Regions from separate parts of the Sphingobacterium sp. DR205 genome, predicted to be linked through region 2. Evidence: riboswitches for the same ligand, from Rfam matches in the RefSeq annotation. Region 2 holds a riboswitch; each other region holds the start of a gene.
The links. Region 2 has a riboswitch for thiamine pyrophosphate ahead of G6053_RS02400 (TonB-dependent receptor). Riboswitches for the same ligand answer to the same signal wherever they lie in the genome.
Positions count from the first base shown of each region.

Region 1: another riboswitch for thiamine pyrophosphate. It lies ahead of pnuC (nicotinamide riboside transporter PnuC); the one in region 2 lies ahead of G6053_RS02400 (TonB-dependent receptor).
Region 3: another riboswitch for thiamine pyrophosphate. It lies ahead of thiS (sulfur carrier protein ThiS); the one in region 2 lies ahead of G6053_RS02400 (TonB-dependent receptor).

Region 1 is NZ_CP049333.1:4,574,204-4,582,147, forward strand. It holds tRNA gene G6053_RS19910 (tRNA-Arg) at 98-169, shown strand; gene G6053_RS19915 (acyl-CoA dehydrogenase) at 297-1,391, opposite strand; gene pnuC (nicotinamide riboside transporter PnuC) at 1,366-1,986, opposite strand; TPP riboswitch at 2,046-2,188, opposite strand; gene G6053_RS19925 (malate:quinone oxidoreductase) at 2,200-3,699, opposite strand; gene fabG (3-oxoacyl-[acyl-carrier-protein] reductase) at 4,015-4,758, shown strand; gene G6053_RS19935 (acyl transferase) at 4,897-5,877, shown strand; gene G6053_RS19940 (neutral zinc metallopeptidase) at 5,972-6,841, opposite strand; gene G6053_RS19945 (alkylphosphonate utilization protein) at 7,012-7,593, shown strand; gene G6053_RS19950 (polysaccharide deacetylase family protein) at 7,687-7,944, opposite strand, start outside.
Region 2 is NZ_CP049333.1:585,323-593,266, reverse strand. It holds gene G6053_RS02425 (outer membrane beta-barrel family protein) at 1-973, shown strand, start outside; gene dusB (tRNA dihydrouridine synthase DusB) at 1,040-2,035, shown strand; gene G6053_RS02415 (polysaccharide biosynthesis C-terminal domain-containing protein) at 2,088-3,590, opposite strand; gene G6053_RS02410 (acylphosphatase) at 3,597-3,878, opposite strand; gene G6053_RS02405 (amidohydrolase family protein) at 3,916-5,091, opposite strand; TPP riboswitch at 5,324-5,449, shown strand; gene G6053_RS02400 (TonB-dependent receptor) at 5,504-7,939, shown strand.
Region 3 is NZ_CP049333.1:2,636,071-2,644,014, forward strand. It holds gene thiC (phosphomethylpyrimidine synthase ThiC) at 1-1,301, opposite strand, end outside; gene thiS (sulfur carrier protein ThiS) at 1,348-1,554, opposite strand; TPP riboswitch at 1,616-1,711, opposite strand; gene G6053_RS11135 (alpha-L-rhamnosidase) at 1,943-4,582, shown strand; gene G6053_RS11140 (phosphatidate cytidylyltransferase) at 4,667-5,338, opposite strand; gene G6053_RS11145 (phosphatidate cytidylyltransferase) at 5,350-6,060, opposite strand; gene G6053_RS11150 (CDP-alcohol phosphatidyltransferase family protein) at 6,063-6,644, opposite strand; gene G6053_RS11155 (hydroxymethylglutaryl-CoA reductase) at 6,647-7,864, opposite strand.

The sequences.
Region 1 (7,944 bases), 3.3 Mb from region 2:
TAGGATGGCCATGCTCCTGAAATCCCCCGTTCAAAAGTTTAAATTTTATCGCAAAGATTATTTGTAAGATCTGGAAAATAGTATATCTTTGCGACACGTTCCCGTAGTTCAATGGATAGAATTTCAGATTCCGGTTCTGACGATGTGGGTTCGACCCCCGCCGGGAACACATCCTATTTAACACTAAAAAAGACGATCAATTGATCGTCTTTTTTAGTGTTAACATAAATGAAAAATGTACGCAACAATCTTCATTTTTTATCAGGTTGTAGTTGCTACCTACCCCCCTATCAAGCTTACAAAAACTCTTTTTGCAGCAATTTATGCTGAGATGCCGTAAATATATTCCGAAACAAAATATTGATTTCATTGTCAGTGGCTGCGCCCGAAATCCCCGTATGGGGATAGAGTTTAATGACATTGGACAGAATAGTTTCCACAAAGTCTCTACTTTCTATCGCTATACGCTCATATAACGCGTTATTATCAGCTTCATCCTTGAGATTATCCCAAGATCGAACAGCAAGCTCCATGATACTATTTTCCCTAGCTGTATAGTCCTGCTGCATTTCATCCAATTTCCGAAAAGCAGCTTTACTTTCCATTTGCTCCCATTTCCCCTGATTGGACTTCAATACAAATAACTTCTCGATCAAATCCAAAAACCGATGATACATCCCCATAAAGTTTACCAGTAAGGTCAACTCGGCAAACGGCACAAAAGGGTATTGATAGAGCAGCTCAGTCCGTGTACTTTTTGACGCATCGATAAAAAATGACTGATTCTCATCCACCCGTATACTGTCCAGCGAAAAGGAATGCGATGCTGTCGCCTCCAGGCCAAATGTATCCCAATCATAATGAATCAATACAAATTCACGCGCCACAAAGAAAGATTTTACAAGTGGATTTCCACCCTCATCCAATAGCGGCCTTCCATCCTCCTGAATATAGGCGTTCAATGTAAAGTGTGTCAAGTGGGGAGCACCGGTAGCATATTTCCAAAGCCCTTTCAGACGATAAGATTCACCCTCACGTTCAGCGACACCAGCAACCTGCCCACTGCCGCCAAAACATACCGTTTTTGAGTTGAAAATATCCTGCCCGACCGCTGGATCAATAAAGCCAACAAAAAGATTCGCGCCGGCACATAAAGTTACTGTCCACGCCAATCCGCCATCCTGGTAGGCCAGCTCCTTCAACAAGGAAAGCCCGCTGACCAAATCCAACCCCAAGCCATCCAAAGATTGTGGTACCCAGATTTTAAACCACTTGTTCCGGTATATTAGCTCAAGCTGCTCATCAGACAAACTCTTTTGCTGAATTCCTTTACGTTGCTGATCTTTTAGAACAGCGATAGCTGCATCAGTCAGTTGCATATTTTTTTTCATCACTTAATATTCTCCGCCAATTAAAATAGCCACTAAAAGCCATCACAAATAAAAATAAGGTTAAAGCAGCATACAGGAATAAACCCTTGTGCATAAGCAAAGGAATCGCCATCAGGTTACTGATGTTAAGCAAAATCCAATTTTCAAGTTTACGTTTCGCCAGCAGCCACATCCCCGCCCAGGCTGTGCAGGAAACAAAGGAGTCCCATACCGGAACATCCGAATCAGTTAAATGCACCAGACCAAAATAGAACGATAGAAAACCTGCCACACAGATAAAACCAACAATCTGCCAATCTCGGGTTGTACTACGACTGATCGGCACAATAATATCACTGCTATATTTCCAGTAGATCCAGCCATAAACGCTCATGACAAGATAATACAGGTGCAACAGTATTTCGGCATATAATTTTGCATGGAATAAAACATATACCGAGATGATGATACCAATAATCCCAAAGAAGTAATTGACCGATTTATTCTGTCGTGAAAACCAAACCTGCAAGATACCAAAACAGACCCCCAGCCATTCGGCTATGGAGGCTTGTTGTATTTGTTTAATAAAAGCTTCGAAAATTGTCTCAGAAGTCATTCAATTGTTTATTATTTTGTGTAATTACATAATAAACTTATGAGCGGAAAAACGGATGTTTTTATTGAAATTAAAATCCCTACGCCAGCATTACCCGGATCAGGTATATAAAAGCGATTGTACAAGGCCGTACAATCGCTTTTATTGGGTATAATCTCAGCCCGGATGACATTGTCATTTCCGAGCACCCCATAAGTATATTGTTTATTGAAATTAATCTATAGCAATTAATTTCAATGCTTTATGCGTACGGATACGAGTTTCACGACAAAGCTCAGCATCATCATTTAATGACTTACCGTGTGAAGGAATCATCTCGCGCAGTTTTTTGCGGTATTCATCTGATTTAGCACGCTCAGGGAAACATTTCTTCAAGAGACTGATCATGATCGCCACCGAAGTAGATGCACCCGGCGACGCGCCCAATAAGGCAGCGATAGAACCATCTGCACTCGATACCACTTCAGTACCAAACTCTAAAATCCCTCCTTTTTTCTCATCCTTTTTAATCACCTGTACACGCTGGCCAGCTTTTTCAATAACCCAATCTTCTAATTTAGCGGTTGGCATAAATTGTTTCAGCGACTCCAATTTATCTTTAGGAGATTTCATAACCTCTGTAATGAGATACTTGGTCAATGGCAAATTATCAAGTCCTGCGGATAACATCGGACGGATATTGGATAATTTGATTGATGCCGGCAAATCAAAATAAGAACCCTGTTTCAAAAATTTGGTTGAGAAACCAGCGTATGGACCGAAAAGTAAGGCTTGTTTACCATCGATATAACGGGTATCTAAGTGCGGTACAGACATCGGTGGCGCACCGACAGATGCTTTACCATATACTTTAGCATGGTGCGTATTGATAATTTCTTCGTTTACGCATCTCAACCATTGTCCTCCTACAGGGAATCCACCGTAACCTTTTGCTTCTGGAATACCAGATTTCTCCAGCAATAACAAGGAGTGGCCTCCAGCACCGATAAAAACAAACTTCGCTTTTAGCTCTCTCTTCACCCCTGTTTTCAGATCTTTCACTTCGATTTCCCAACGTCCATCGTCTTCACGATCGATATCAACAACTTCGTGGTTTAAGGAAATTGAAATATTCTCTTTGTTTGCCAGGTTGTTAATCAAATCACGTGTTAATGAACCGAAATTCACGTCAGTACCTAAATCCATCTTGGTAGCAGCAATTTTCTCGCTTGCATCCCGTCCTTCCATCATCAAAGGAATCCATGATTTCAAGAGTTCTGCATCTTCGGTATATTCCATGCCCTTGAACAAAGTTTGGGTATTCATCGTCTCCCATCTTGTCTTCAGGAATTTCACATCTTTTTCACCAAAAACCGCACTCATGTGTGGAATGCTGCGGATAAAATTCTCCGGTTGGGCAATAATGCCTTTATCAACCAGGTACGACCAAAACTGCTTCGATACTTCAAATTGCTCCGCAATTTTAACAGCTTTATCAACTTTTACCGAACCATCTTTTTGTTCCGGTGTATAATTCAATTCGCACAAGGCCGAGTGGCCTGTGCCAGCATTATTCCAAGCGTCAGAGCTCTCAGCCGCCACAACATCCAAACGCTCAAGAATTTCAATATTAACGTCTGGGCTTAATTCATTGATTAGCGTACCCAAAGTAGCACTCATAATACCGGCGCCGATTAGAACAACGTCAACTTCTTTATTTGATTTTTTGCTCATGTTTTTGTGATTGATGCAAATTTAATATAGTTTTTGGTAAACGCCCAAGTCTTTTGTCAAAAAACTGTACTTTTTAGGAACACTTATTCAAAAATACCATTGATTTATTAAAATAATCCTAAGTGTTGGCAAAATTCCACTTTTCTGGTTTCCGCACACCATACACATGATATCGCCTATTCTGCCGGCCATGAATAGCCGCAAATCACACCAACACTTGGCGCGTTTTAAATCCTTATTTATCGAAAGATTTTGTGTTATAATATAGTTTTAACATTTTTGCAAAAACATCAACGAATAACATTACACTCTTATATGAAACTACTTGAAGGAAAAATTGCTTTGGTAACTGGAGCATCAAAAGGAATTGGAAGAAAAATTGCCGAAGTGTTTGCACAACACGGTGCCAATGTCGCTTTCACTTACCTTTCGTCTGTAGAAAAGGGACAAGCGCTGGAAAAAGAGCTTCAAGCCTACGGAACAAAAGTAATCGGCTACCGTTCTGATGCTTCAAAATTTGAAGAAGCAGAACAACTGGTCAATGCGATCGTTGCAGATTTCGGAAGCCTGGATATCGTAGTCAATAATGCCGGCATCACAAAGGATGGTCTGCTGATGCGTATGACAGAAGAAAACTGGGACGATGTATTGAACGTTAACTTGAAATCCGTATTTAATGTAACAAAAGCGGCCTCAAAAATAATGATGAAAAACCGTAAAGGCTCTTTCATCAATATGTCTTCCGTTGTTGGCGTTCAGGGAAATGCTGGTCAATCAAATTATGCCGCTTCCAAAGCAGGTATTATAGGATTCACCAAATCCATTGCGAAAGAATTAGGTTCTCGCAATATTCGCGCGAACGTGGTTGCTCCAGGATTTATCCGTACGGAAATGACAGATATATTAGACCCTAAAGTGATCGCAACATGGGAAGCTGGAATTCCATTGAAACGCGCCGGATCGCCAGAAGATGTTGCCAATGCATGTCTATACCTTGCATCTGATTTATCCGCATATGTCACTGGACAGGTTCTTCCTGTTGACGGTGGTATGCTGTAACATATAGCTTTCGACATAAAAGCGCCTGCTGCTGAAATTCAGCAGCAAGCGCTTTTATGTTATTCCTACTGCCGGCTCCGGCTTCGCTACTCAATATTTCTAAATTTTAGCTAATTTTGTCCAACAAATTTAAATGCTATGACGAATTGGACGGATTTTCTTGAAATTCAAACGGAAGACGATTTTAATCAACATTGTTTAGAAACTTATCACTTCCAGCTGCAGCATTGTCAGGTCTACCGCGACTATGTTTCGCTAATAGGCAAAGAAAAAAATCAAGTCCAGCATTATACGGACATCCCCTTCCTCCCAATCGAATTTTTTAAAACACAAAAAGTACTGGCTGCCGGAATGACCCCTCAAATTGTATTTTCAAGTTCAGGGACAACGGGCATGGTCACTTCTAAGCATCTTGTTGCTGATGTATCCATCTATGAGCGTACTTTTCGCCGTATATTTGAAGATTTTTACGGACCAACTACAGATATCGCTATTTTAGCCCTGCTGCCGTCCTATCTGGAAAGAAGTGGTTCCTCCTTGATCTATATGATCGATGACTTGATGAAACAAAGTAAACAAGTGCAGAGCAACTATTTCCTCTACAATCATCAGGAACTATATGATACACTTGTCCAATTAAAAGATAACGGAACCAAAACCATCCTTTTCGGCGTTACCTATGCCCTGCTTGATTTTATTGAGCAATATGCCTTTGACTTTCCGGAGCTCATTATCATGGAAACTGGCGGAATGAAAGGTAAACGTAAAGAGATGGTCAAACAGGAGATCCACCAGCTCCTCGAAGATGCCTTCAAGGTCAGTGGGATCCACTCAGAATATGGCATGACCGAATTGCTGTCACAGGGCTACTCTTCGGGTCAGGGAATTTTCCACTTACCTAAATGGATGAAAGTACTAATACGTGATACAAATGATCCACTGAGTTTAATCTCCTCCGATAGCACAGGCGGCATTAATGTCATCGACCTGGCCAATCGGTATTCCTGCTCATTTATTGCAACGCAGGATTTAGGAAAAGTGTATCAAGATGGCTCATTTGAGATATTGGGCCGCTTTGACCAAAGCGATATTCGGGGCTGCAATTTATTAGTTCAATAAAAACACCCTACAAGTTTTGTCCAACTTGTAGGGTGCAGTTCAATATAATGCTTCTCTTATTTATAGATACAACTATCCGGCAACCTGTTCTTTATTATCTCAGGCTTGGATCTTCAAATGTATTTCCAGCACGCATATCGCCAGAGTCATATCCTTTCTTAAACCAGGCCATACGTTGTGCTGAGGTTCCATGGGTAAAAGACTCTGGCACGGCATACCCCTGTGCGGCTGTCTGTATCTTATCATCACCTACTGCCTCTGCCGCTTTCATCCCATCCATAATATCGTTATAATCTATTTTTATATCCGTATATTCATTGAGATAATGTGCCCACACGCCGGCATAGAAATCGGCTTGAAGTTCTGTCATAACCGATATCTTGTTATTTTCACTCTCACTGAGTTTACCCCGGGCTTGATTCGTTTTAGGTAACAATCCCACCAGTTGCTGAATATGATGCCCTACTTCATGCGCAATCACATAAGCCATGGCAAATTCGCCCTTCGCCCCGAACTTATCAGAAAGTTCACGGTTAAAAGTCAGGTCCAGATAGATTTTCTGATCTCCGGGGCAATAAAACGGCCCATATGAAGCCTGTCCCATTCCACAACCATCTGTTTGTGTACCACCATCGTAAAAAACCAAGGTAGTGGGCGTATAATTTTGCTGCATTTGTTCCTTAAATAATTTAGCCCAGACATCCTCTGTACTCTGAAGTACGGTCAAGGAAAACTCTGTCAGTCTCTTTTCTTCAGGATTTAGTTCGCGCGGCTGTCCGGACTGCTCCGTCTGTGTACCCATATTTTGCGCCTGCTGCAACAACTGCATGGGATCTCCCCCCATCAGAAAACCAATGACCAATACGATGATCCCCCCAATACCTCCCAATGCAATCTTTCCACCACCAGACATCCCCCTACGATCCTCAAAATTGCCACTTTGTTTACCTCCTTGCCATTTCATATGCTATATTCTTATTTCAGTTAATAATCTTTTCCAATCTCGTTAGTGTACAAATTCAATACCAATATAGCGGTATGTCCTTATTTTTTTTGCAAAAAACCAGCTTTATTTTAACAGTTAGAACTTACTACAATTTATATTCTTATTTTTGGGCTTTTATAGAAACAGATATGAAATTAGAAGAACAATTACTCGCGCGGGCTGGAGGGAAATGTGAGCTAACAGGCGCTGAAACGGATGTAGTAACCTATATTTTACCACCGGAAACCAGTTCTACTTTGGATAACACCCTACTGATTTCAGCAACCCTGGCCAATCAGCTCAACAAAACGGAGCAATTAAATCCAGAAGACTGGAAATTCTTGCCTAACGCCATGTGGTCAGAAATACCTGCCATACAAATTGTCTGCTGGCGTATGTTAAGCCGTCTGAAAAATGAAGGCTGGGCTTCCGAAGCACTCGATATCCTTTATCTTGATGATGAAACGTTAACGGAAGCAAAGAAAACCGGTGATCATGAAAACGATGGTTATGTTTCCTTTCATGAAGATAGTATTGGTCAAAGACTATTGGAAGGCGATACCGTTGTATTGACAAAAACACTGGATGTAAAAGGTTCTTCACTCAAGGCAACCTTAGGTACCGTGGTTAAAAATATCCGTCTAGTAGCTGATAATATTGAGCAGATCGAAGGAAAAATAGAAGGCCAGACCATCGTCATATTGACAAAATACCTGCGCAAACAAAATTAAGAAAAAACAGCCTTCCACTTATAAATTTAGCCCCAAACTAGTTTCGAAAGACGATTAGTTTGGGGCTAAATAATAATAAATAGCACAAATGCCCTATTTTGGATAATTACGCATAAACTCAAAACGATAGTTTGGATGCTGTTTTAAGCTGTCAATCAAATCTGACAATAATTTTTGTCCCTTTTTTGTTTGGTACATATTATCGTGCGTCAAAAGTACCACATTATTTTTTGTATAAGACGTACCTTTCCGAAGTAAGTTTTTCATCTGTGTATACAGCTGATTGACCGTTAAATCTGGTTTACCGGTCACCCCATTAATTTTCCATTCACAGTCCCAGCCCATAACTTT
Region 2 (7,944 bases):
TCACTTTATCTACAAAGAGACTATCCATGCGGGCTATGTAAATCTTTCAAAAAGCTGGCATAAGTTTTCAACGCAATTAGGCATTCGGGGAGAATACACCCGTACACGTAGTCATCAGATCACATTGAACGAACAATTTGAAAGATCCTATTTCAAATTATTCCCGGCAGCGTTTTTAACTTATACAGCCAATGACAATCATAAAGTACAGACCAGTTACAGCTATCGCGTGCAAAGGCCTTCGTTTTGGGATTTAAATCCATTCAGGGTATACACAGATCCTTTTTCCTATGCTGAGGGAAATTCGAACTTAAACCCAGCATACGAACACTCCTTTGAATTAGGTTATACTTACGCAAGCAAATATGTCTTAACGTTGAATTATGCACAGCGGTCAAATGTTGTCAACGAAATATTGGGAAGAGATACGCTTAACCCATATATCACTTTTGAAAGACCCGAAAATATAGGTTCTTTTAAAAATTATGGGATCTCTTTTATTGCCCCGACCCAATTGACCAGTTGGTGGTCGGCAACACATTTTGCAAACTATTATCGGAATGAATATGAATTACCACAAGAAGATGAACTGATCATTCGCAAAGGCAATACGTTAAGTCTAAACAGTCAAAATTCATTCAAATTGCCCAAGGGCTGGTCTATTGAACTGGGAGGCAATTATGTATCAGGCTTAACGGTAGGGATCAGTCATATCAAAAGCTGTGGACAGGTATATTCCGGCATTCAAAAAAATCTTCTCAATAAAAAAGCGACGCTGAAATTAGTCGTTAACGATATTTTCAGAACTAACAATCGACGATATGAAACTATCTCGCCAACCATAAGGCTCATCGGTAGATCTAATCCAGACAGTAGAACTGCCATCCTGTCTTTCAGCTACCGTTTCGGTGGTTCTCAGAACGCCACAGCACAGCGCGCTACGGGTTCTGAAGACATAAAAAGTCGACTCTAAACTCATGACAGTTAGCTAACTTTATACTAATACCAAATTTTGTACCTTTGTAAAAAATTATTGAAGATGTCGGTCAAGATTGGTGAAAATATTGATTTGGGTGAATTCCCTTTGTTACTAGCTCCAATGGAGGATGTAAGCGACCCGCCGTTTCGCTATGTATGCAAACAGAATGGTGTTGATTTAATGTATACTGAATTTATTTCTTCAGAGGGACTAATCCGTGATGCAGCTAAATCTGTTCAAAAGCTCGATATTTTTGAATATGAACGGCCTATCGGTATCCAGATATTCGGTGGAGATATTGAAAGTATGCGTCAATCAGCTGAAATCTGCACAAAAGCAAATCCAAATCTCATCGATATCAATTACGGTTGTCCAGTTAAAAAAGTGGTCTGTAAGGGAGCCGGTTCTTCCCTATTGCAAGACATTGATAAAATGGTTGCAATGACCAAAGCTGTTGTTGAAGCAACTCATCTCCCCGTGACAGTAAAAACACGGCTTGGCTGGGATGATAATACCAAAAATGTATACGAAGTAGCTGAACGGTTGCAAGACGTCGGTATCAAAGCATTAGCGATACATGGCCGTACCCGTGCGCAATTGTACAAAGGTCAGGCTGATTGGTCTATGATCCGTGACATCAAACGCAATCCGCGCATTCAGATTCCAATTTTTGGTAACGGTGATGTGGATTCAGTCGAAAAAGCAGCGGCCTGGAGACAGGAATACGAAGTGGATGGCATTATGATCGGCCGTGCGGCTATTGGTTACCCTTGGATCTTTAGAGAAATCAAGCATTTCTTCCATACAGGCGAGCGCTTGGAGGGGCCTACAATTGCCGAACGCGTTGAGGTTTGCAGAACACACTTAAACAAATCCATTGAATGGAAAGGTGATAAATTAGGGATCTTTGAAATGCGGAGACATTACGCAAATTATTTTAAAGGAATTCCGAATTTCAAAGAATATAGGATGAAACTTGTTAGTCTTCAAAATCAAGCAGATATACTTGAAGTTCTTGATGAGATTGAACATTCGTTCATGCCTGAATTCATCTAAAAAATAACAAAGGCGATAACCTAACAGTTACCGCCTTTGTTTTAATATGAAATTATCTTCTTCGTATTAATTTCATCAGCGCATTCTTTTCAAGGAAAAAAGTAACACCGAGCAGCAGCAATAACATAGCGTTTCCTATCCAAATATTACTATGGAAAACTTGAAAGCTCAACCACGAAATCAACAGCCCTGCTCCGAGATAGACAGCGATCTTGATCATCTTATAGGGTATGGGGTAATACTTCTGGCCCCAGTAAAGTGAAAAAGCGATCATGACTAGATATACTACTGTTGTTGATAAAACAGCCCCAACATAGGAATAAGTTGGGATAAGCCACACATTGAGCATAATTGTAATTAGCGCCCCTATTCCCGAAATGTAAATAGCATAACGTGTATGATCAGTCAATTTATACCAAATCGATAGATTCATATATATTCCAAGTAGCACATAATTAAATAAAAGAATGGGGACAATTTTAAGTCCAGTCCAGTATGTTGCGACCTCTTTTTCATTACCTTCAATAAAATACTTCAGCCAATCCAAATTCACTGTCAAGCCGACCATTGCGATAACCATAAGGATAACAAAATACTCCATGATTAGGGCGTAGGTTTTCGATGCGTTCTGGTTTTTTGAATATGAAAAGAAGAATGGCTCGGCCCCTAATCTAAAAGCTGTCACAAATAAGCTTAGGAATACAGACAATTTAGCAACCGCGCCATATATACCCAACTCATCTTTCCCCGCCTTTCCAGGTATCAATTTCAGAAAGAACATTTTGTCTAGATTCTCGTTAATAATAAATGAAATATTGGCGACTAGAATTGGGAAGCTATACTTTAACATTTCATTCATTAATTTTCTATCTAGACTAAATCGGAAAGTTAACAATTCAGGGAGTAATAGGATTAACGTGACGATACTTGCGAAAAGATTGGAGATAAAGACATAACCGATCCAACCCTCTTTGAACCATGTGCCAGCAAAATCCGCCCAAAATGTATACTTATGTACCCAATCCGGCAAGAACAAAATAAAAAATAGATTTGAAATCACGGTAATACCGATATTAACAAATTTCAATGCACTGTATTTATAAGGTCTGCCTTCTGCCCGTAGCTTTGTAAACGGGACAACAGCCAGCGCATCCGCAACAAGGATAAAAGCAAAATACTTAATGTACTGTTCATATAGATCCACGTCACCCCCATCCGCAAACCATGAAGCGATAGGTCTTGTGAAAACAAATACAGACAACAATAATACTCCTGAGGTAAATAAAGTAATAAAGAAACTATTATTGTAAACTTTATTCTTATTCTGTGGTTCAACTTTCTGTAAATACCGGAAATAAGTTGTTTCCATTCCAAATGCTAGAATAGCATTCAGCATGGACATCCATGCATAAAAATTAGAATAAATTCCATAGACCGCTGCATCCTTAAATTTACGGAGATAGAGTGGGGTCATCAGGAAACCTATCATTCTTGAAACGATAGTAGTCACACCATAAATAACGGTATCGCTGAGAAATTTCTTAATTGTCGACACTGGGCTTTAGGATTGAACTCTTTTAATCACTTCAAAATTAGAAAAGCCTTTCAGTTCGCCTTCCGTAACCTCAACAGCTTCAACATTTGCATCCTCTGGACCTTCCTGGCAGAAGTCCAACAATGAATCAAGGGCAAAATCGTCCCCCTCGGCCTCCATGTAGACAGACCCATCCTTTTGATTGAGCACAAAGCCTTTCACGCCGACCTGATCCGCAACAGCTTTGGCCGTCAATCGAAAAAAGACTCCTTGTACTTTACCTCTTATTGAAATATTCAAATGTTTCATAAGAGCAAAAGTACAGAAGTTTTTGTGGAATTAAATACTACGCTAAACGTTTGACTTTAACTTTATCTGTTAAACGCAAGTTTTCCATACCCTCAAGCAGGACAATCCCCGGTTTTTTGCCGATTTCCAAAGATCCATATTCATCCTCAATATTCAATGCAACAGCTCCGTTGATTGTTGCCCATTGGATTGTTTGCAAGAAATCCAAATCTTCGAAATGTTCATGCAATACCTTCAGTTCTTCCAATACCGAAAGTGTATCATTCGACGCTAGGCTATCCGTACCAATCACTAACCGTTGTCCCGCATTTATAAAGTTTTGAACCTTAGGAAGGTTCCCTTCAATATATAAATTTGCTTTTGGGCACAGGCACCATACAACATCCCGGTCCATTCGTTCTACAAAATCCAGATCTTTTAATGAAGTATAGGTATTATGGACCAACAACAACTTATTCGGATAAGGCAAGTAAGGTAAGTAAGACTGGATGGAGTTTCGGGCTTGCGCTTTAATAGAATCCGCATTCTTTCCGATACTCTTATAGAAATCCAGAAATTCACCTGTTTTGTATCTAAACAATTTATTCTCTTCGTCACTCTCCTGATTATGAATACTAATGATATTAGTCTCAGGCACCGATTTTTTAAATTTCTTAAAAAGAACTTTCGAACAGGAATAAGGTGCATGTGGCGTAATAGACACATGGCCATTTCTAAATTCTTGTGTTAAAGACTTGGCTTCTTTAAGTTTAAAATCAGCTTCTTCAGGTTCAACCCCAATGACCTCCACAAAGGTATGATAAAGTATTTTTGAATCTTCCTTCAGTTTAGAAGAATTGTCCGTATTTGCATGGTCTCCCACCACTACGATCCCATTTTCATACATCTCTTTATCCGCTTTCGACATCGCATCATCCATTTTCTTCATAGATGCACTACGTGAAGTCATGACTTGGCTAAGGAAATTGGGAAGACCGGTACCTTTAGCGACCACGCCTTTCATATGTGACAATTCAAGATGGCAATGGGCATTGATAAAACCCGGAATAATTACTCCCTCATACCGCTCGATTTTGACTTTATCAGTCTGTGTGAATGAAGTAGGGTCATAGATGCCTTGAATTACCCCCTCCTCGTCTACCGCTACAATACCATCTTTTATAGGCATTGAGGTAATCGGTAGAATATAATTTGCGCTTAAATACTTTAACATTTTATCTCCTCACTCTCAAATTAATAACTAAAAATTTTTGACCGAATATGAATACATACTAACAGTAGAAAATTCTATACCAAGGTACCTAAAAAGAACAACAAACACCAAAAACAAGCCTAAACGTAAAATTTTAAACCAAAAGGAAATTATTACATATTTTACAAAAAGTCTACTTTTTGTAAAAAACACCATCTTTATATATCATTCCGATTTTAATTTATATATTCGCAACGTCGATTAGGGGTGCCTTGTTTTGTCAGAAACACAAATAAAGGCTGAGATCATACCCAACAGATTAAGTTCTGTGCACCTGATCCAGGTAATGCTGGCGGAGGGAGAGGTTAGTTAAATAAAACGGTCATGGTGACCCCTTGCCATGATTTGTTTAACTTAAACAAAATACATCAACATGATCAAATTTTTGATTTGTAGCGTTTTAGCTACTTCTTTAAGCCAAATTGCTGTTGCCCAGCACAATTTGACGATTAAAACCGTAGATAAGGATACACAAAGGCCGCTACAGAATGCATCGGTATCCATAGACGGACAGACTTCATTTACAACCAAATCTGACAGAGATGGCCTGATCAAATTATATAATATCGCAGATGGAAAACATGCCATTCAGGTCTCGTTTGTCGGATATCAAACCTGGACTCAAAACCTAAACCTCCAACGGGATATGGAATTGACCGTTCAGCTCGATCCAAAAACAATTCGTACCGAAGAGGTTCTTGTGGTATCCACCAGAGCTAAAAAGAATGCACCTACCACATTCAGGAACATCTCAAAAGAAGAGATTTCTAAGAATAATCTGGGACAGGACATCCCCTATCTCTTGAATCAAACACCTTCTGTTCAGGTAAACTCCGATGCAGGAGCCGGCATAGGATATACAAACATGACGATCCGTGGATCTGACAACCAGCGGATCAATGTAACCCTTAATGGTATTCCATTAAATGATGCCGAAAGCATGGGGTCATTCTTTGTCAACCTCCCTGACTTCGCCTCATCCACAGAAAGCATCCAGGTACAGCGGGGAATCGGAACATCTACCAACGGGGCCGGATCCTTCGGAGCTTCCCTGAATATTCAATCAAATACATTAGCAGAGAAACCTTATGCCGAGCTCAATAATTCATTCGGGTCTTATAATACCTGGAAAAATACAGTAAAACTCGGAACCGGTTTGATCGATGACAAGTTTGCTTTCAATGCCCGCTTATCCAGGATCAGCAGTAATGGTTATATCGAAAGAGGTGCCTCAGACCTACAGTCCTTCTATATCGATGGAGGTTATTATGGCAAAAAACACACCTTAAAAGGAATCGTATTCTGGGGAAAGGAAAAGACCTACCAAGCCTGGAACGGCGTCCCGGAACCTTTGATCACGGGTGATAGATCTCGCATGGACGATTACGCAGATAATGGTCTCGGCGTATCCGGCGCAGAAAAAGACCGATTTATGAATGCAGGAAGAAACTATAACCTATATACCTATAAAAACCAAACGGACAACTATACGCAGAAGCATCACCAGATTCACTATACCAATATCCTCAATGACAAGCTCACACTGAATACCGCACTACATTATACAAGAGGCTATGGGTATTATGAGGAGATGAGACCCGGTGATAAATTAAGTAAATATGGTTTGCCTGATGTCATCCTCGGTAGTGATACCATAAAAAAAACAGATCTAGTCCGCAGAAGATGGTTAGATAATTATTTTTATGGGATGACCTATGCGCTGAACTACAAACCCAATGATCAGCTCGAAATTATATGGGGTGGTGCATACAACCAATATCGAGGAAAACATTACGGTGAAGTAATCTGGGCACAGTACGCTTCCAACGGATTTATAGACGACAAATATTACTTCGGAAAATCGCAGAAAAATGACTTCAGCAACTTCCTAAAGGTAGATTACAAATTGGATAAATGGATCTTAATGGCCGACGTCCAGTACAGAAATGTAGACTATCACATGTATGGGGACGATGATAAGGTCAAAAACTATAATTACCACCCAAAATTCAATTTTCTAAATCCCAAAGCCGGAGCAACCTATCTGTTAAATGATCATGCAAATATATATGCTTCCTACGCTTTCGCGCAAAAGGAACCCGTCCGAAAAGATTTCATAGAGAAAAACAGCAAACTTCCGGATCCAACGCCAGAAAAAATGCAGGACATTGAAATTGGGTATAGATTCACCAATACCAAATTCAATATTGGATTAAATGGATACGGGATGTTTTATAAAGACCAGTTGATTCCAACAGGCGAGATCAGTGATACCGGTGCTCCTATCCGACAAAATGTAAAAGACAGCTATCGAATCGGACTGGAATTTGACGGAGCCTGGAACATCAGTAAGCAATTGAACTGGAAGGCTACCGCTGCTTTCAGCCAAAATAAGATCAAGAACTTTGAAGAAGTCATTGGCGACCTTAGGATCTCCTATCCAAAGACAGATATTGCCCTGTCTCCAAATACAATTATCTCCAGCAACTTTTCCTATAGCCCTATTGAACCGCTCACATTTTCATTGTTGTCAAAATATGTAGGACGGCAATATCTCGATAACTCCTCAGCGAAAGAAAGAAGCATCTCTTCATCCTTTGTTAATAATCTGCTGGCGAATTATAATTTTACGGCTTTAGGTATAAAAGACATTAACCTAAGTTTACAGGTAAATAACTTACTGAATGAAAAGTACGAAACTAACGGCTATACCTTTGGCTGGATGGAAGACGATACCAGAAAATATTACAATTTCTACTTCCCACAGGCACCTACAAATTTTATGTTAGGCCTGAATATCAAATTTTAACAATT
Region 3 (7,944 bases), 2.1 Mb from region 2:
AGCTGCTTTTCCATATTCTCTTTGATCAGCTGCATAGGAACGTGGCCCGGCCCCTCGATCATCACCTGTACATCATGTTTCCAGGCGATCTTTGTCAACTCACCCAGGGTTTCGAGTTCGGCAAACTGGGCAGCGTCATTGGCATCTGCAATGGCGCCCGGACGCAAGCCATCACCGAGCGAAAAAGCAACATCATACTGCTTCATGATCTGGCAGATCTCTTCAAAATGAGTATAAAGAAAGTTTTCCTGATGATGAAAAAGACACCATTTGGCCATAATGGATCCACCTCTTGATACGATACCGGTTACGCGCTTTGCTGTTAAATGAATGTAGCGCAGTAGGACACCGGCATGGATGGTGAAATAAGAGACACCCTGTTCAGCCTGTTCAATCAGCGTATCCCGAAATATTTCCCAGGTGAGATCTTCGGCAACCCCTTTCACTTTTTCGAGCGCCTGATAGATCGGGACAGTGCCTATCGGTACAGGTGAATTGCGGATAATCCATTCGCGGGTTTCGTGGATATTTTTCCCTGTAGACAGATCCATGATCGTATCGGCGCCCCAGCGGCAGGCCCAGACTGCCTTTTCAACCTCTTCTTCGATGCTGGAGCTTACCGCACTATTGCCGATGTTGGCATTGATTTTTACCAGGAAATTACGGCCGATAATCATCGGCTCGCTTTCAGGATGATTGATATTGTTCGGAATAATTGCTCTGCCGGCAGCGATTTCCTCCCGGACAAACTCCGGTGTAATATATTTCCCGGCAGTTCGGGCGCCAAAGTTCTCGCCCGGATGCTGATGATCCATACCGGGGGTACTATCAGCCAGCTGTGCTATCCGTTGGTTTTCGCGAATGGCAACATATTCCATCTCAGGCGTAATGATACCTTTTCTGGCATAATGCAATTGTGTCACATTTTTTCCCTGCGCCGCAACCTTGGGTTTATGGCTGTAGGCAAATCGAAGCTCGTCCAGTGTTGTATCCGCCAGACGCTCCCGACCGTAAGTCGAGCTGATGCCCTCCAGCTGTTCCACATCCTTGCGGTCCAGGATCCATTGATCCCGAAGGCGGGGAAGCCCCTTGCGGATGTCAATTTCCTGCGTCCCGTCTGTGTAGGGACCTGAGGTATCGTATATGGTAATGGGCGGATTTACTTCGATCTGGCCATTGCTCAATTTGGTAGGGCTCAACGAAATTTGACGCATGGCTACTTGGATAGGATAAAGTGTTCCGGGGACAAAAACCTTGGTGGAATTTGGAAAAGCGGTCTGTGTGATTTTTTCTGATGTCATGTGCATGGGAATTAGGTATATTGATTTGAATATGTTCCATGGGGAGTTAACCGCCTTGTGTAGCGGTAATAAGCAGGATCTGGTCGCTGGATTGCAGGTGGGTTTTGGACCAGTCGTCTTTGGGAATAACCCGGTTGTTGAGTGCTACAGCGACACCTTGTGTTTTACCGGAAAGCTCAACCTGTAAAAGATCGGCTAAAGAGTTGGGCGCGGGGTCGAAAAATCGGATGTGATGATTGATTGTAAGTTCCATTCCTTTTTATTTTTTTGGTAAAACTTTAGGAATGGCCACAACAAGATACAGTAATGTATCCGGAAGAAAGCTTACTTTTCCCTACGCCAGTATGATCTGGATCAGGTTATAAGGGTAAAATCTCAGCCTGCACATGCAGACACCCCTAAAGTTGGAACTAATATAGGACTATTTTGATGAAAAATCCAAAACATCGTCATTAATTTTAAATACTTCCCAACAGGACAGTATAGTTTACTATGTTGAAAATAATTAATATATTCGTTTTTGGATCAACTAAAACAATTTAACACCTCTTGTTTTTCTGCTGAATCCATCCATGATCGTTCGGGATGTAAATTCAATTCTATTGTGGGAAAAGCAAGAAATCAACATGTATAAACCAACTATGCGGAAGACTTTACTGATGACGATGCTGTGCATGGGCACAGTCCTATATACACAGCAGCGAAAAGAATGTGTACCCATTGCGCTTAGCTGTGAGCATCTCCAAAATCCATTGGGTGTAGATAGGCCAAATCCCCGTTTGAGCTGGCAACTGGCTGATAAACGACAGGGCGCAAAGCAATTGGCTTATCAAATTATGGTGGACACAGATTCAATGGCATTGGTGAAGAATAAAGCCGGTAGCTGGAATAGTGGAAAGCAGTTAAATTCCGACATGTTGATCCATTATAAGGGACGGGCATTGAAACCGCAGACAAAGTATTTTTGGAAAGTCCTGGTCTGGGATAAAAATGGACGGCCAAGCACGTCTTCCATTGCTTCATTCGAAACCGGTATGATGGGAGTGGAGCACTGGAAGGGAAAATGGATTAGCGATAACCACAATATCCATGAACAGCCTGCACCTTATTTCAGAAGAACTTTTAAAGCTGCCAAACCGATCAAGTCGGCTCGTGCTTACGTTGCTGTGGCGGGACTTTATGAACTATCGGTAAATGGCGAAAAAATCGGCGATCACAGGCTGGATCCGATGTATACCCGATTTGATAAACGTACTTTATATGTGGTGGAAGACGTCACCCGGCAACTTCAGCAGGGTGACAATGTCCTCGCCGTTGTCTTGGGAAATGGCTGGTATAATCATCAGCCTCTGGCGGTATGGGATTTTGACAAAGCCCCCTGGCGTGACCGCCCGACATTTTGTTTGGACCTGCGCATTGTTTATCAGGATGGCAGTGAGGAAACTATAAGCTCGGATCAAAGCTGGAAAACTGCTGCAGGACCTATCCGCTACAACAATATCTATACGGGCGAGCATTATGATGCCCGTCTGGAGATGCCGGGATGGGATATGCCGACCTTTGACGACACGCAGTGGCATACTGTTCGGTATCGGAACCCACCCTCCACAAACATTGTCTCACAACAGACGGTACCCATACGCCTGGTCAGATCGTATGAACCGAAATCAATGAAAAAGATCAATGACAGTACCTATGTCTTTGATATGGGACAGAATATGGCTGGCCTGACAAAGATCAAGATGCAGGGGAAAGCCGGAACTGTGGTCAGGATCAAACACGGTGAACGATTGCATGCAAATGGACGCTTGGACCAGTCGAATATTGATGTTTATTATCGTGGGAATAAAGAACTGGAGCCCTTTCAAACTGATATTTTGACGCTGAGCGGTAGGAAGGAGGATGAATTTATGGCGAAATTTGGCTATAAAGGTTTCCGCTATGTCGAAGTGAGCTGCAGTGAACCGGTAGTGTTGGACAAGTCGGCTGTTACGGCTTATTTTATGCATAGCGATGTGCGCCCAATTGGCCAGCTGAAAACCTCCTCTGCCCTGATCAATGGCTTATGGGAAGCAACCAATAACGCCTACTTATCCAATTTGATGGGCTACCCCACGGACTGTCCGCAGCGGGAGAAAAATGGCTGGACAGGGGATGGTCACCTCGCCATTGAAACAGCTTATTATAATTTTGATGGCATCACGGTTTACGAGAAATGGATGGCCGACCATTGGGACGAGCAACAGGAAAACGGTGTGTTGCCGGATATCATTCCCACTGGGGGCTGGGGGTACGGTACGGCAAATGGCTTGGACTGGACAAGCACCATTGCTATTATTCCATGGCAGACCTATCTGTTTTACGGCGATGCAAGCTTATTGGCGGAATGTTATGACAATATCAAACGTTATGTGGATTACGTGGACGGAATCAGTCCCAGTGGACTGACTACCTTCGGTCGGGGGGATTGGGTACCGGTCAAATCGCAGTCTAATCTTGAACTTACCTCATCGGTGTACTTTTACGTCGATGCAACGATACTGGCTTCCGCTGCAAAGATGTTTGGAAAAACAGCCGACCAGCAGAAATATGAACAATTAAGCCAAAAGATCAAAGATGCCATCAACGCTAAATTTTTGGATACTGAAAAGGGGATTTACAGCACGGGAACACAGACCGAGCTAAGTGTACCTTTATATTGGGGCGTGGTACCAGAAGCGATGAAAGCCAAAGTCGCTGCCAACCTAAATAGCAAGGTCGAAGAGACCAATTTTCATCTGGATGTTGGGGTGCTGGGGGCGAAAGCACTCCTGAATGCATTGAAGGATAACGGCTATGACGAAACGGCCTATAAAGTCGCGGTACAGGATACCTATCCCTCCTGGGGATGGTGGATTGTCAATGGGGCGACCACCTTGCTCGAAAACTGGGATCTGAACGCCACGCGGGATATCTCTGATAACCACATGATGTTTGGTGAAATCGGAGGCTGGTTTTTTAAGTCTATTGGCGGCATTCTGCCGGATCCGGCGCAGGCTGGTTTTAAACATGTGCTATTAAAACCCATTTTTCCGAAGGAGCTCAAGGAGTCTTCTATTACTTATAATTCGCCCTACGGAAACATTGTGTCCAGCTGGAAATCGAACGGAAATAAGGTCGAATATCAGGTGGAGATACCGGCAAATGCCAGCGCAACCTTTTATCCGCCAGCAAATATCCGCAATGGTAAAGTAATCCAATTGGAGGCAGGGAAACATAACCTCAATTTGGAATTGAAATAATTGGCCTGGATCCGCTTTCGGTCCGCCTCTTGTTTGGCCATTGGCGAATATAATAGGTACTTGATACGAAGAAAAGGGGCGTGCTTAGGGAAGTAAGATATATAAACTTACGATTGTACTTAGGGGAATGGTTAAATTATCATAGCCATCTTTGCTCAGGGCTTCAGCGAATGTAGCCATGAGTGCAACCGTGGTTATTATAGTGAGTTCCTGAAAGTCGAGACTCGAATCATGAGCGTATTTCCAGATAAAAAAAGTCAGAACAATCGCACTGATAAAGAAAGCAATCGATCCTAACACAGTTTTTTTTGCGCCTAGAACCATATAAGGCCCTAGCGGCCACTTTTTGCCAGATAATGCGGCCATAGGATCACAGATGGCTAAGGTAGCCAAGGGGAGATAATAGAAAATGTTACGATCATCCAGATAGGTCTGGGTTACAAAGCAAAGATAGACTGCGGCTGGATAGGCTAGGCTACCTGCAGATTTCCGGTCAATAGCATGAATAGATCGCAATAAATTAAATTTTAGGGATAGGACCAAAATCACTGCAAATACCCCGCAAAGAAATAATACTGACCAATGACTTGCAAGTAAAATAGGGAATAACAGTGAAATAATGCCCGTACCTATGTGTACGAGTTTTCTTGTGAATTCAACTCTAATCTTAAAGCGGTGGTATAAAATTTCAGAAAGGGCAAATAGAAGCAAAAATAGCATTGCCAATAGAAGCATATTTGATAAGTCGTTTTTCATGATCATATTTTTTATAAATAAACTAACCAATACATTGCTCCGGAGAACATAAAGCTATCGAAGCGATCCAATATTCCACCATGTCCCGGAATTAATCGACTATAGTCCTTAATTTGACATCTGCGCTTGTACCAGGAAGCTAAGAGATCTCCAATGAGCGCAAAAATGCAAATGAGCGCTGCTGTCCATACTGTTAATCCAATTGAAAAAGGGATGTAATGAAAAAGGAAAAGACTGGCCGATACTGCCAATATCAAACCTCCAATTAAACCTTCAAAAGTTTTGTTGGGACTAATCTTTGGGATAAGTTTTCGTTTTCCCAACAATTGACCACTAAGTTGGCTGAACCCGTCAAAGGTGACGACTATAAAGTAGACGAAACAAATACGCTCTGTTGGTATCTGATAGCAGAACTTAACGAATGCCAATAGGATAATGAGGTAAATAAATAAGATAAAATAGAAGAAAAAAACGGGTCGTTTGGAAAATGATTGGGCTTTAAAAATTTCATAAATACCGACTATGCCAATGCAAATAGCCAGGAGTTTTATTTGTTCAAAATAAATGGACGAGAACACCAAGCTTAGCACCAGAAAATAAACTCCGAGTTTTAACCAACGCGCTTTGGCTCGATCAGCTTGACTGTCCTTATTGAGATACAGTGTAACTAAAGCACCTATTCCAAAAAATAATAGCAATATATTCGCAATAAACAGATACATGGTCAACCTCCTTTTTGTTGTTGGATAAGGAATATGCTCTTCAAATTGGAATGCAGCTTTGGTAAGGTAATCACTAGAATTAATTCCTCCAGATAAGCCAGACAGCTCACGATTAACATCAGGTGAAAATAGATTGCATGAAATCCTAGTACGAAGTAGCTAAAGATAAATATGCCCTGTAGGTAGCCAGTTATTTTATAAGACCATAAATGAAAGCTGGGGAACCGTTGGAATCGGATAAGTGCATATACTTGTGGAACGATCCATAAGACAATAAGAATCATAAATTGGATTTTATAAGTCGCTACGAAAGCTTTTTCCAGTGTTATCATTCCCATGAAGGCCATCAGGTATGTCCCTATGTCCGCAACCGAATCCAGTTTAGCTCCAAATTCTGTCTGAAGTTTAAATAGTCTGGCGATTAATCCGTCGAGTATGTCCGTTATAAGGTTTATAGACAATAATAATATAAAGAGATTCCTATTTTCAATTATTATGGCATAGCTAATGAAAGGTAATGCTAGTAGGCGGTAAATGGAAAGTGCATTTGGCACATTCCATCTATTTTCTTTTTTTGTTTCCATTTTTATATTGTTTTTTTTCTGCCGAATTTTTGATGTGCCTGCGTAAACTGGCCTGCTGACAAGGCTGCTGCAATAGATAGTTCGCCTGCAAGTACAAGGGCTGCGGCTATCTCGGCATATTTTATTGAGTTTCCTTCTCCGTAACAATCCATGATCTCCAAACATTCCTTTTGAGTAGGTAGATTTGTACCTCCGCCAACAGTCCCTATGATCAGGTTTGGTAAGGTGACGCTGGCATAGAGTGATCCATCTTTATTTAATTCCATTCTTGTGATGCCGGTAGCAGCTTCGGCTACACAGGCAACATCTTGGCCTGTAGCTAAAAATAGGGCTGCCAGTCCATTGGCATAGTGACCGTGCGCGCCTATGGCAGCGCTTTGGATGATCCCCATGGTGGAGCTACGCCAGTATCTATCCACAAGTTCGGCGGATGTTTTGAGTACTTCCGATACAATGCTGGCCGATAGTTCTATTTCTGCCGTTACTTTCTTACCTCTAACATTGTTGAAGGAATTTGCCGTAGCCTTTTTGTCGCCGGAACTGTTCCCCTCAATAAACCAGTGCGTAGGCTTAACTGGGCAGAGACTGACAATAAACCGACAGATAGCATCTGTACAGATGGTGACCATATTTTGTCCCGCCGCATCTGCGGTGAAATATTCAAATGAGATGGTCAGATGATTGCCTTCAATCTGGATTTTTGTGTCCGTTAATTTTGCAAAACGACTTGTTTTCTTAACGATATCCTGAAGACAGTCTTTCTCAGCAAGGAACCACGAAACGAAAAGGCTTAAATCATTTAGGTTTTCAAATTTGAATACGGGACTTCGCTGGACACCTTCTTTTAGACAGATCGAGGTGATTCCTCCTGCCAGCAGGCAGGCCCTTGCTCCACGATGATAAGAAGCAACCAACGCCCCCTCACTGGTGGCCAATGGGACATAGTATGCGCCGTTGGCAGCAGTTCCATGGACTTTTAACGGACCGATAATCCCTGTTGGCACTTGACTCATACCAATGAAGTTCTCAATATTTCCATTTAGTAGCGATAGGTCGATTTTTGTATCGGTCAATGTAGGAAATTGCTGGTTCGTTTTTTCGCTTAGGTAGCACCGTAGTTGCTCCGTTCCTTTGGTGCTAATCTCCGACGAAAAAGGTAAAGCACATAAGTTTTCAGCTTGATCAACTGATTGCGGAGGTATTTTTAGCGATGTTTTCATATGCAGATTTTAATAAAATGACTTTTTGTTTTGTCTAACAAATTTATTGTGATAATCGCATTCTAAATTGTGGTAAACAA